DNA from 4 places in the Bacillus sp. AFS031507 genome. Region 4 is predicted to be linked to each of the others. Evidence: riboswitches for the same ligand, from Rfam matches in the RefSeq annotation. Region 4 holds a riboswitch; each other region holds the start of a gene.
What was found. A riboswitch is a leader RNA that binds a small molecule or an ion and turns the genes downstream of it on or off. The one in region 4 is predicted to bind cobalamin.

Region 1 (2,205 bases), on a different contig from region 4:
CTTGGGATCAATGGTGCTTTGATGCAGCGGCAAAGTGCTCCACCGGAAGCAAACCAAGCTTTGAATGCATTTGCTTGTACAATGGGAGTGGAAAATTACGATGTAACGGAAGCTAAAATTATTGAGAATGGCGGCAAGGTCGCAATGGCCAAATATGCCCTGCCTGGAATGGCGTGGCAGGGATACTATATTGATACCGAAGGCAATATATTCGGAATTCATCAACCCGATGCGAATGCAAAATAGAATCCTAAGGTGAGTGAGAGAACTCTCATCATACTGACTACTTTTCAGAAAATTATGTACTTCATATTATTAATATGCTATAGTTAGTGAAAATTACATATCGTGTAAGAATTGGTGCCAAGCTAAGGCTTGGCTTAAAAGGGAAGAACGGTGTAATTCCGTCGCTGTCCCGCAACTGTAAATCGGAGTGAATCACAAATACCACTGTCTTAGGATGGGAAGGTGTGAGGAGCAATGATGATAAGCCAGGAGACCTGCCAATTTCCAGTACACACCAAATACCTACGTGGAAATAGGTGGTGACATTCTTTTGTACGACAAACGAGTTATGAGTAGCTATGTTTATGCATATTTTTTTAGCAAAACTTAAACTTGATTGTAGAGCCATTTCCATTTTGTGGAGATGGCTTTTTTGTTGTATAGGAGATTATCAAATCATTTATTTTGGATAACGTGAACTAGTTCTCTGAATCCAGCTCCAGCGCCCAACTGCTAGTGGACTTCGCTCTCCGCCCTACGATAGGTCAAGCACGAATGCGCTACGCTCTCCGTGTTTCCTTTATCTCAGTTGGAGCGCTCCAGTCCATACGCAGCTAAACGGGCGCTTGCGCCTTTGTTCTACTTGGGAATATGTAAATTTAAATAAGGAGGAATGAAATATGAATTTAGTTAGTACTGCCATTGGTTACCCGTACATTGGTGATAATCGGGAGTGGAAACGTTGTATAGAATCTTTTTGGAAGGGTGCGATATCAGAGGAGCAATTTATTTTCGAGATGAAAACGAATCGTTTGAATAATTTGAAGCGCCAGCAATCATTAGACTTAGAGTTACTAACAGTTGGGGATTTTACCCTTTATGACCGTATGCTTGACCATGCGGCAATGTTCGGTATGGTTCCAAATCGTTATAAGTGGACAGGTGATGAAGTCGATCTAACCACTTATTACGAAATGGCCCGTGGGGCAAGCCATGTTGTGGCTTGTGAGATGACAAAGTGGTTTAACACCAACTATCACTACATCGTGCCCGAGTATGAAGGCAAGTCATTACAATTAACGAAGAACTACATTTTAGATTATTTTGTAGAAGCCAAAGAGGAATTAGGTCTTATTACAAAGCCTACAATGATCGGTCCTTTTACTTTTGTTAGCTTAGCGAAAGGATACGATGCTAAATCGAAAGCATTGTTTATTTTAAAACTCTTACCGTTATATGCTCAAGTATTGCAGCAACTTGTAGATGCTGGGGCAAAGTGGATTCAAGTGGAAGAACCAGCACTAACCCTTTCACTAACAGCAGATGATGTAAAACTAGTGCAAGAAATTTACAAACAGTTAGCAGAAGAAGTACCGGCTGCACAAATCATGTTGCAAACCTATTTTGAAGGACTATCAGCGTATGAAGAGCTGTCTCAATTACCTGTTGCAGGGATTGGTCTTGATTTCATTCATGGTTCCGAAGAGAATATGGCTTCACTTCGAAAAAACGGGTTCCCACAAGACAAAGTATTAGGAATTGGTATCGTAAATGGACGGGATATTTGGCGGGCAAATTTGGCTGAAAAAGCATTCAATACAAAAGCTGTTTTATTATTAAGCGGTGTAAAAGAAGCTTGGATTCAGTCTTCATGTAGTTTACAGCATGTACCTGTGACGACGAAGGCAGAAACAAAGCTGGATGCCATACTGACAAATGCTTTGTCATTTGCCGATGAGAAAATAATTGAGTTATCACATATCGCATCTTACGTACGTGACGAGGCTTGGACAGGAAATAAGAGCGTTTCACAAAGTATGATAGCAACTGAAGCATTAGTACAGCATAAGGCAAGGAAAAATGCACGTGTGAAAGAGCTAGTATTACAAGTAACACAAGAGGATTTTGCTCGTTCAATGACGTTTAAAGAACGTCAGCCTTTGCAGAAAAAGGCATTAGATTTACCAGATTATCCAACCA
Region 2 (2,205 bases), on a different contig from region 4:
AGGAAGGGGTATAAACCATTTCGGCCTTAATAAATTTTGGATTAGCGCTAGAATCCGTTGCACTTAATGAAAAGTAACCAGGAGTTCTTTCACCTTTCCACCATTTAAAAAATCCAGAAAATTCAACGGGAGCAATATATACATAATCACCGTTCAGTTTTTGAATCTGAAGATTTCCAAGCTCAAAGTAGCTTGTGTTCGGTACTTGCCCAAAAGCCTTTTTCATTTTGTTACGTGCAAACTGCGGTGGAACGCTAGCTGGTGTTTCCTTCTCATCAAAGGTCTGAATCTCTACCTTTGCATCCATCTTTGCTACTTGATATTTTTCATCGGCATTAAAAATGAAGGCGGTTAAGAAATAAATTCCTAGACCTAGACTTGCTAGAAAGAGAAGTCCTTTAATCTTTCTTTCTGTGCCTTTGGCAAGAACTGCTCCGCCTACAGTTAGGAAGATTGCTAACGGCCATAAAGAAGTGAAGTTTCTATCAAAATTACTAAAATAAAAGAATGAAAACACTGGAAGCATAAGAAAAACCATAACAGCAATGAAGACGCCGATTTTTTGTTTTTTATCAACTTTTTTATTTGCCTCTTCATGTTTAAAAATGGGTATTAAAACAAGTGCTGAAGCTATTCCAATGATCATCGTAAATAGAAAAATGTTCCCCATAAAATTGCCCCTTTTCACCTTGGACTTTCTTAATATACGGAAACTAAACCAGATAGGTTTCATTTTTATTTAATAATAGACTTGAATTATTTTGGTGACTATACTATTATTTAAATTAATTGATTCACTATATATTGTTTCAATAAATAATAATCAAACTATATATTGTGTTAGCCTTAAGAGACGATGCCATTGTGGCTTAATAGGGAATCTGGTGTAAATCCAGAACTGCCCCCGCAACTGTAAATGCTGACGAAATGAGCAAACCACTGTATAAGAAATGTCTAATATATTAGGCAATTATATGGGAAGGGTTCAAAGTAGGATGAAGCATGAGTCAGGAGACCTGTCTTTCTTAAGTTGTTTCAACTTCTTCGGGGATTGAGAAGATGAACGGTGGCGACAGGAGGCATTGGATACTTTTATTTTAGTCCTTTTGTAGTGTTATCGTTTCATCCGCTCAATTCCCCTTGAGCGGATTTTTTTATTATAGGGGGAAATGAAATGGTAACAAAGGAGCTTCAAGTTGATTTCAATTATGTTTTAGAATCTATTAATCAAGTTACAGAAAAATATCAGATGGATACAACTGAGCTTAAAAACCGTATAAGCGAACTGGAAGTAACAGAGGTGGAAGCAAACCAACAAGCTTTAGTCTATGCAATAAATCAAGTTGCAATGGACCAACCGAATTGGACATTTGTCGCTGCCCGTTTATATCTGAATGAATTATATGGAAAATCTGCAAAAAGTCGATGCTATAATCGTTCTTTAAAATATGGAGACTTTTATAGATTAATAAAAGAATTGACTGATAAAGGTATATATTCTAATGATCTCCTAAGTTTATATAGTAAAGATGAAATCGATCAACTAGCAAAAGAGATAAATCCAGATAAAGATTTATTATTTAATTACATAGGGTTATTTTTACTAGCGGATCGTTATCTTGCTCAAGATCATAATAGAAACGTATATGAACTCCCGCAGGAGCGGTTCATGGTTATTGCCATGACGATTATGAAGGATGAAAAGGAGTCCATCCGCTTACAGCTTGTAAAGGAAGCATATTGGGCACTAAGTAATTTATTTATGACAGTTGCTACCCCTACTTTAGCGAATGCGGGCAAAAGCTTTGGGCAGCTTTCCTCCTGCTTTATTGATACAGTAGACGATTCCCTTGATAGCATTTATTTAAATAATTGGGATATTGCTCGGCTAAGTAAGGATGGCGGAGGTATTGGGATCTATTATGGTAAAATTCGTGCCCTAGGTTCCGATATTAAGAAATTTAAAGGAAACTCCTCTGGAATTGTACCATGGATTAAATTGCTAAATAATACAGCTGTCAGTGTCGATCAGTTAGGTCAACGGCAAGGTGCCATTGCTGTTTATCTAGATTTGTTTCATAAAGATATCATGAACGGATTTCTCGATTTGAAAACCAATAATGGAGATGAACGTCGTAAAGCCCATGACATTTTCACGGGTGTCACCATACCAGACCTATTTATGAAAAAATTAGAAGAGAAAGA
Region 3 (2,205 bases), on a different contig from region 4:
TTTTATGCGGTGCCAAACCTGCTGGTGTCATTTGTGAAATCATGAATGACGACGGAACGATGGCCCGTGTCCCCCAACTGCGCAAAATTGCTGATAAGCTAAACGTTAAAATGATTACGATAAAAGACTTAGTAGAATACCGAAACAACAAGGAAAACTTAGTTAAGCGGGAAGTTTAAAATCAAATTTAGGAGGAATACTCATGGGTAATATTTTTGAAGGAAATTTAGTTGGCTCAGGATTAAAAGTTGGAATCGTGGTTGGACGTTTTAATGAATTCATTACAAGTAAATTATTAGGCGGTGCACAGGATGCTCTCAAAAGACATGGCGTCAGCGAAACAGACGTGGATGTTGCCTGGGTACCAGGTGCATTTGAGATTTCATTAATCGCCCAAAAAATGGCTAATAGTAAAAAATATGATGCAGTTATCACGCTTGGCACAGTCATTCGCGGCTCTACTCCACATTTTGACTTTGTTTGTAATGAAGTGGCAAAAGGTGTTTCTGCAATCAATTTAAGTAGTGGTATTCCGGTTATTTTTGGAGTGTTAACCACGGATTCCATTGAACAAGCGATTGAGCGTGCAGGAACTAAAGCAGGTAATAAAGGCTGGGACGCAGCATCTGCTGCGATTGAAATGGCAAATTTATGCAGGAGTATTGAATTATAGAATTATTGCAAAAAAACATGTACAATTCATGTCAACTTTTCTATAATGAGTTTAACAAAAAATATTTTTAAAATTAGGTGCTAAAATCTTTTCGAAAGATTTTCAGCTTAAAAGGGAAGTTTGGTATAAGCCAACGCGGTCCCGCCACTGTAAATGAGAGCAACCTATATTGTGTCACTGTCGACTACGATGGGAAGGCATAGGAAGCGACGATCATGAGTCAGGAAACCTGCCTAATTCTTGTGCGCCAATGACCTACGAGGATAGGACGGTGTTGAAGTCTAGACTCTTTTTACTTGTTGCTAGTAACCTGAATCTACTCATACCAACATCTCCATTTACATTGTGGAGATGTTTTTTGTTGTTATCCAAGCTATATTGTTTGGCACAAGAATGGATTTATTTTTTGTCACATACTTTTATTACATAGAAAGCAGGGAGAAAAATGAAGAAGTTGTATTCATTGCTGTTAGTAGTATTATTAACAGTAGGAGTTTTAGCAGGTTGTGCTGAAAAGAAAGACCAAGTGAAGGAAGAGAATAAATCTAGCGTAGAGAAGAAAACAGCGGAAATAACATATCCTGTTACACTTACAGATGCTACCAAAACTAAAGTTATTATCGAAAAGAAACCTGAAAAGATCGTTTCACTAATTCCAAGTAATACAGAAATTGCATTTTCATTAGGACTTGACAAAGAAGTGGTGGGCGTGTCTGATTTCGATAATTATCCGGAAGCAGCGACGAAAAAAGAAAAAATCGGCGGACAGGAAATAAACTTAGAAAAAATCATTTCCTTAAAACCAGATTTAGTGCTAGCACATGCATCGTCCGCTCATAATTCTGAAGCAGGGCTTCAGCAGCTTAAAGATGCCGGAATTACCGTTTTGGTTGTTAATGATGCGCAAAATTTTGACCAAGTTTATGATTCCATTGATATGATTGGGAAAGCTACCGGTGAAACAGCGAAAGCCGATGAAATGATTACAGGGATGAAGGATAAATTGGCCGAAATTAAAGCAAAGGCTGGGGAAATCAAAGAAAAGAAAAAGGTATTAGTTGAGGTTTCACCGGCTCCAGAAATTTATACACCTGGAAAGAATACCTTTATGGATCAAATGCTAAGTTCGATTAATGCTGAAAACATTGCAAATGATCAAGAAGGCTGGATTAAAATTGATCAAGAGGCGATGATTAAACGGAATCCTGATGTTATCGTCACAACATACGGGTACTATGTGAAAAATCCGGCAGAACAAGTTTTAAGCAGAAAGGGCTGGGAAACAGTCAACGCTGTAAAAAATAAGAAAGTAGTCGATGTAGATTCTGATCGAGTAACTCGGTCAGGCCCTAGGATCGTTGAAGGAGTAGAAGATCTTGCAAAGGCTGTCTATCCTGAAATTTTTAAATAACAAGTATACAGCCTACATAATAGCTGGAATTTTCCTATTCCTAGCTATTTTATTAGGTATTTCAATAGGAACAGTTTCGGTTCCAATGTTAACGATTATTAAAATAATCAGTGCGAAAGTT
Region 4 (2,205 bases):
GTCTAATGGAATAATTGTTAATCCAAAATTAGCTAGGGTGTCCTTAAAAATAGGGACACCCTTTTGTAACAAGAACGGTATATAAACTTTTTTATTTTAAACCATCGTTTTATCGTGCCATAGGAATACTCTACTTCCGATCAGCTGAGGTTGAAGTTTCCGAACCTCATTCATCACTCGATTGGAAATTTAAGGTAGGGAATTACCACATCTATATTATCAATCATATTTGTTAAAAGGTGTCGATTGATAAAGTCATAATTAGGTTTTCTTTCATCATTTACCGATTCCTTTCACCAAGATTAATAATAACTAATAGGGCATTTAAATAGGGAATGGGGATAAAGAAGTTGTTGTAGGTATCCACCAATCCGATAGCTATGCCGATCCCCGAAAATAATATAAGGGAATAAAAAAAGCACTTGAAATATTCTATTTGTTAGACTAGTATAATTATTATCTCTTAAAATTACATATGAATTTGTTAACAATTAGTTAAGATGCCTTAGGGCTTAATAGGGAATCTGGTGAAAGGCCAGAACTGTCCCCGCAACTGTAAGTGTGGACGAAATAGACAAACCACTGGACCGTTTATTTATTGACGATTCGGGAAGGGTCTAAAGTAGGAAGAAACACAAGTCAGGAGACCTGTCTTAACTTTTAATGTTTCGATTTCTTCGGGGGTTGAGAAGATGGAACGTTTGGACAAAAAGGATTATTTATTAACTTTCTTTGTGCTGACGTTTTATCCGTTCAACTAATGTTGAACGGATTTTTTCGTTTTGATGATTCTAAATCATTTTTAATTCTCATAGTTTAGCTTTAGAAGGAACAAGCCTTTTTAACAATTGAATAGATTAGGATAGGTGCACGAATATGTGCTTAATAGGGAAGTACGGATTAAATCCGTCACGGTACCCGCCACTGTATGGGGAGTTTATTGCAGATGTCACTGAAGGAATTCGGGAAGACGCAATGGATGATGAACCTAAGTCAGGAGACCTGCCTTTACCTAATAACTTCAATCAACCTACGGGAACATAGGTAGAAGTGCTGAACATACACAGCTATTTTTTTGTGTGTATATATTCTGCACCCCTATGTCCATAGGGGTGCTTTTTTTACGTAAAAAACGAAAAGGAGAGTGTGACATGACTACTTGGAATTTACAAGGGACGAAACACCATGTTTTCATTTGCAACGGCAGCAGCTGTATGAGAAAGGGTGGGGAGGAAGCGACACAAGCAATTCGGAATGAAATCACCAATTTAAACTTAGATTCACTGATACATACAACAAGAACAAGATGCAATGGGAGATGTAAGGATGCACCTGTTGCCATCGTCTATCCGTCAGGAACTTGGTATAAAAACGTAACCCCAGAAGTGGGAACTACGATTGTAAAGCGTCATCTGGCGGAAGGTCATTGCCCTCAGGAGCATGCGATTTATCAATATTCCGAAGAAGGATTCATACAGCCAGAAGGGTCGGAATGCATTGCAGGAGTACAAAAAGCTGTTAAAGAAAAGATTTAACAGCGGATAGTAGCTGGATTCTAGTTTGAAATTTTGGAAGGTGGCGTAATAGTGTGAAAGGCAAATTATTGGTTATTGGTTTTGGCCCTGGTGATGAAAAACATATCACCGGACGGGCAAAAGAAGCCATCGAAGAAAGTGATATCATCATCGGCTACAAAACCTACGTTGATTTAATCAAGGGATTAATAGCTGGAAAACAAATCATCAGCACAGGAATGACAGAAGAAGTGAGCCGGGCCCAGGAGGCAGTGAAACAGGCCGAACTCGGTTACACGGTAGCCGTCATTTCGAGCGGTGATGCCGGTGTATATGGAATGGCAGGACTGGTTTACGAAGTGCTAATCGAAAAAGGCTGGAAAAAAGACTCAGGGGTAGAAGTGGAGGTGGTCCCTGGTATTTCTGCCATCAACTCCTGTGCTGCTTTATTAGGCGCGCCGGTCATGCATGATGCCTGTACGATCAGCTTAAGTGACCATTTGACACCTTGGAGCATAATCGAGAAACGAATCGAAGCGGCCGCTCAAGCTGATTTTGTGATTGCTTTATATAATCCAAAAAGCGGGAGAAGAACACGGCAGATCATGGAAGCTCAAAAAATTCTACTAAAATATCGCTCACCAGAAACCCCTGTAGGATTGGTAAAGAGTGCTTACCGTGATAGTCAAAA

Region 1: linked by a shared signal. The riboswitch ahead of metE (5-methyltetrahydropteroyltriglutamate--homocysteine S-methyltransferase) and the one ahead of COE25_RS06720 ((2Fe-2S) ferredoxin domain-containing protein) in region 4 are both predicted to bind cobalamin.
Region 2: linked by a shared signal. The riboswitch ahead of COE25_RS22335 (ribonucleoside-diphosphate reductase subunit alpha) and the one ahead of COE25_RS06720 ((2Fe-2S) ferredoxin domain-containing protein) in region 4 are both predicted to bind cobalamin.
Region 3: linked by a shared signal. The riboswitch ahead of COE25_RS21140 (ABC transporter substrate-binding protein) and the one ahead of COE25_RS06720 ((2Fe-2S) ferredoxin domain-containing protein) in region 4 are both predicted to bind cobalamin.

The regions. Positions count from the first base shown of each region.
Region 1 is NZ_NUOW01000036.1:109,248-111,452, reverse strand. It holds gene COE25_RS25725 (VOC family protein) at 1-246, shown strand, start outside; cobalamin riboswitch at 342-522, shown strand; gene metE (5-methyltetrahydropteroyltriglutamate--homocysteine S-methyltransferase) at 906-2,205, shown strand, end outside.
Region 2 is NZ_NUOW01000025.1:204,229-206,433, forward strand. It holds gene COE25_RS22330 (hypothetical protein) at 1-670, opposite strand, end outside; cobalamin riboswitch at 837-1,038, shown strand; gene COE25_RS22335 (ribonucleoside-diphosphate reductase subunit alpha) at 1,175-2,205, shown strand, end outside.
Region 3 is NZ_NUOW01000024.1:215,272-217,476, reverse strand. It holds partial or broken gene ribB (3,4-dihydroxy-2-butanone-4-phosphate synthase) at 1-176, shown strand, start outside; gene ribH (6,7-dimethyl-8-ribityllumazine synthase) at 203-673, shown strand; cobalamin riboswitch at 732-924, shown strand; gene COE25_RS21140 (ABC transporter substrate-binding protein) at 1,119-2,084, shown strand; gene COE25_RS21135 (FecCD family ABC transporter permease) at 2,050-2,205, shown strand, end outside.
Region 4 is NZ_NUOW01000004.1:15,897-18,101, reverse strand. It holds cobalamin riboswitch at 482-670, shown strand; cobalamin riboswitch at 848-1,024, shown strand; gene COE25_RS06720 ((2Fe-2S) ferredoxin domain-containing protein) at 1,152-1,535, shown strand; gene cobJ (precorrin-3B C(17)-methyltransferase) at 1,589-2,205, shown strand, end outside.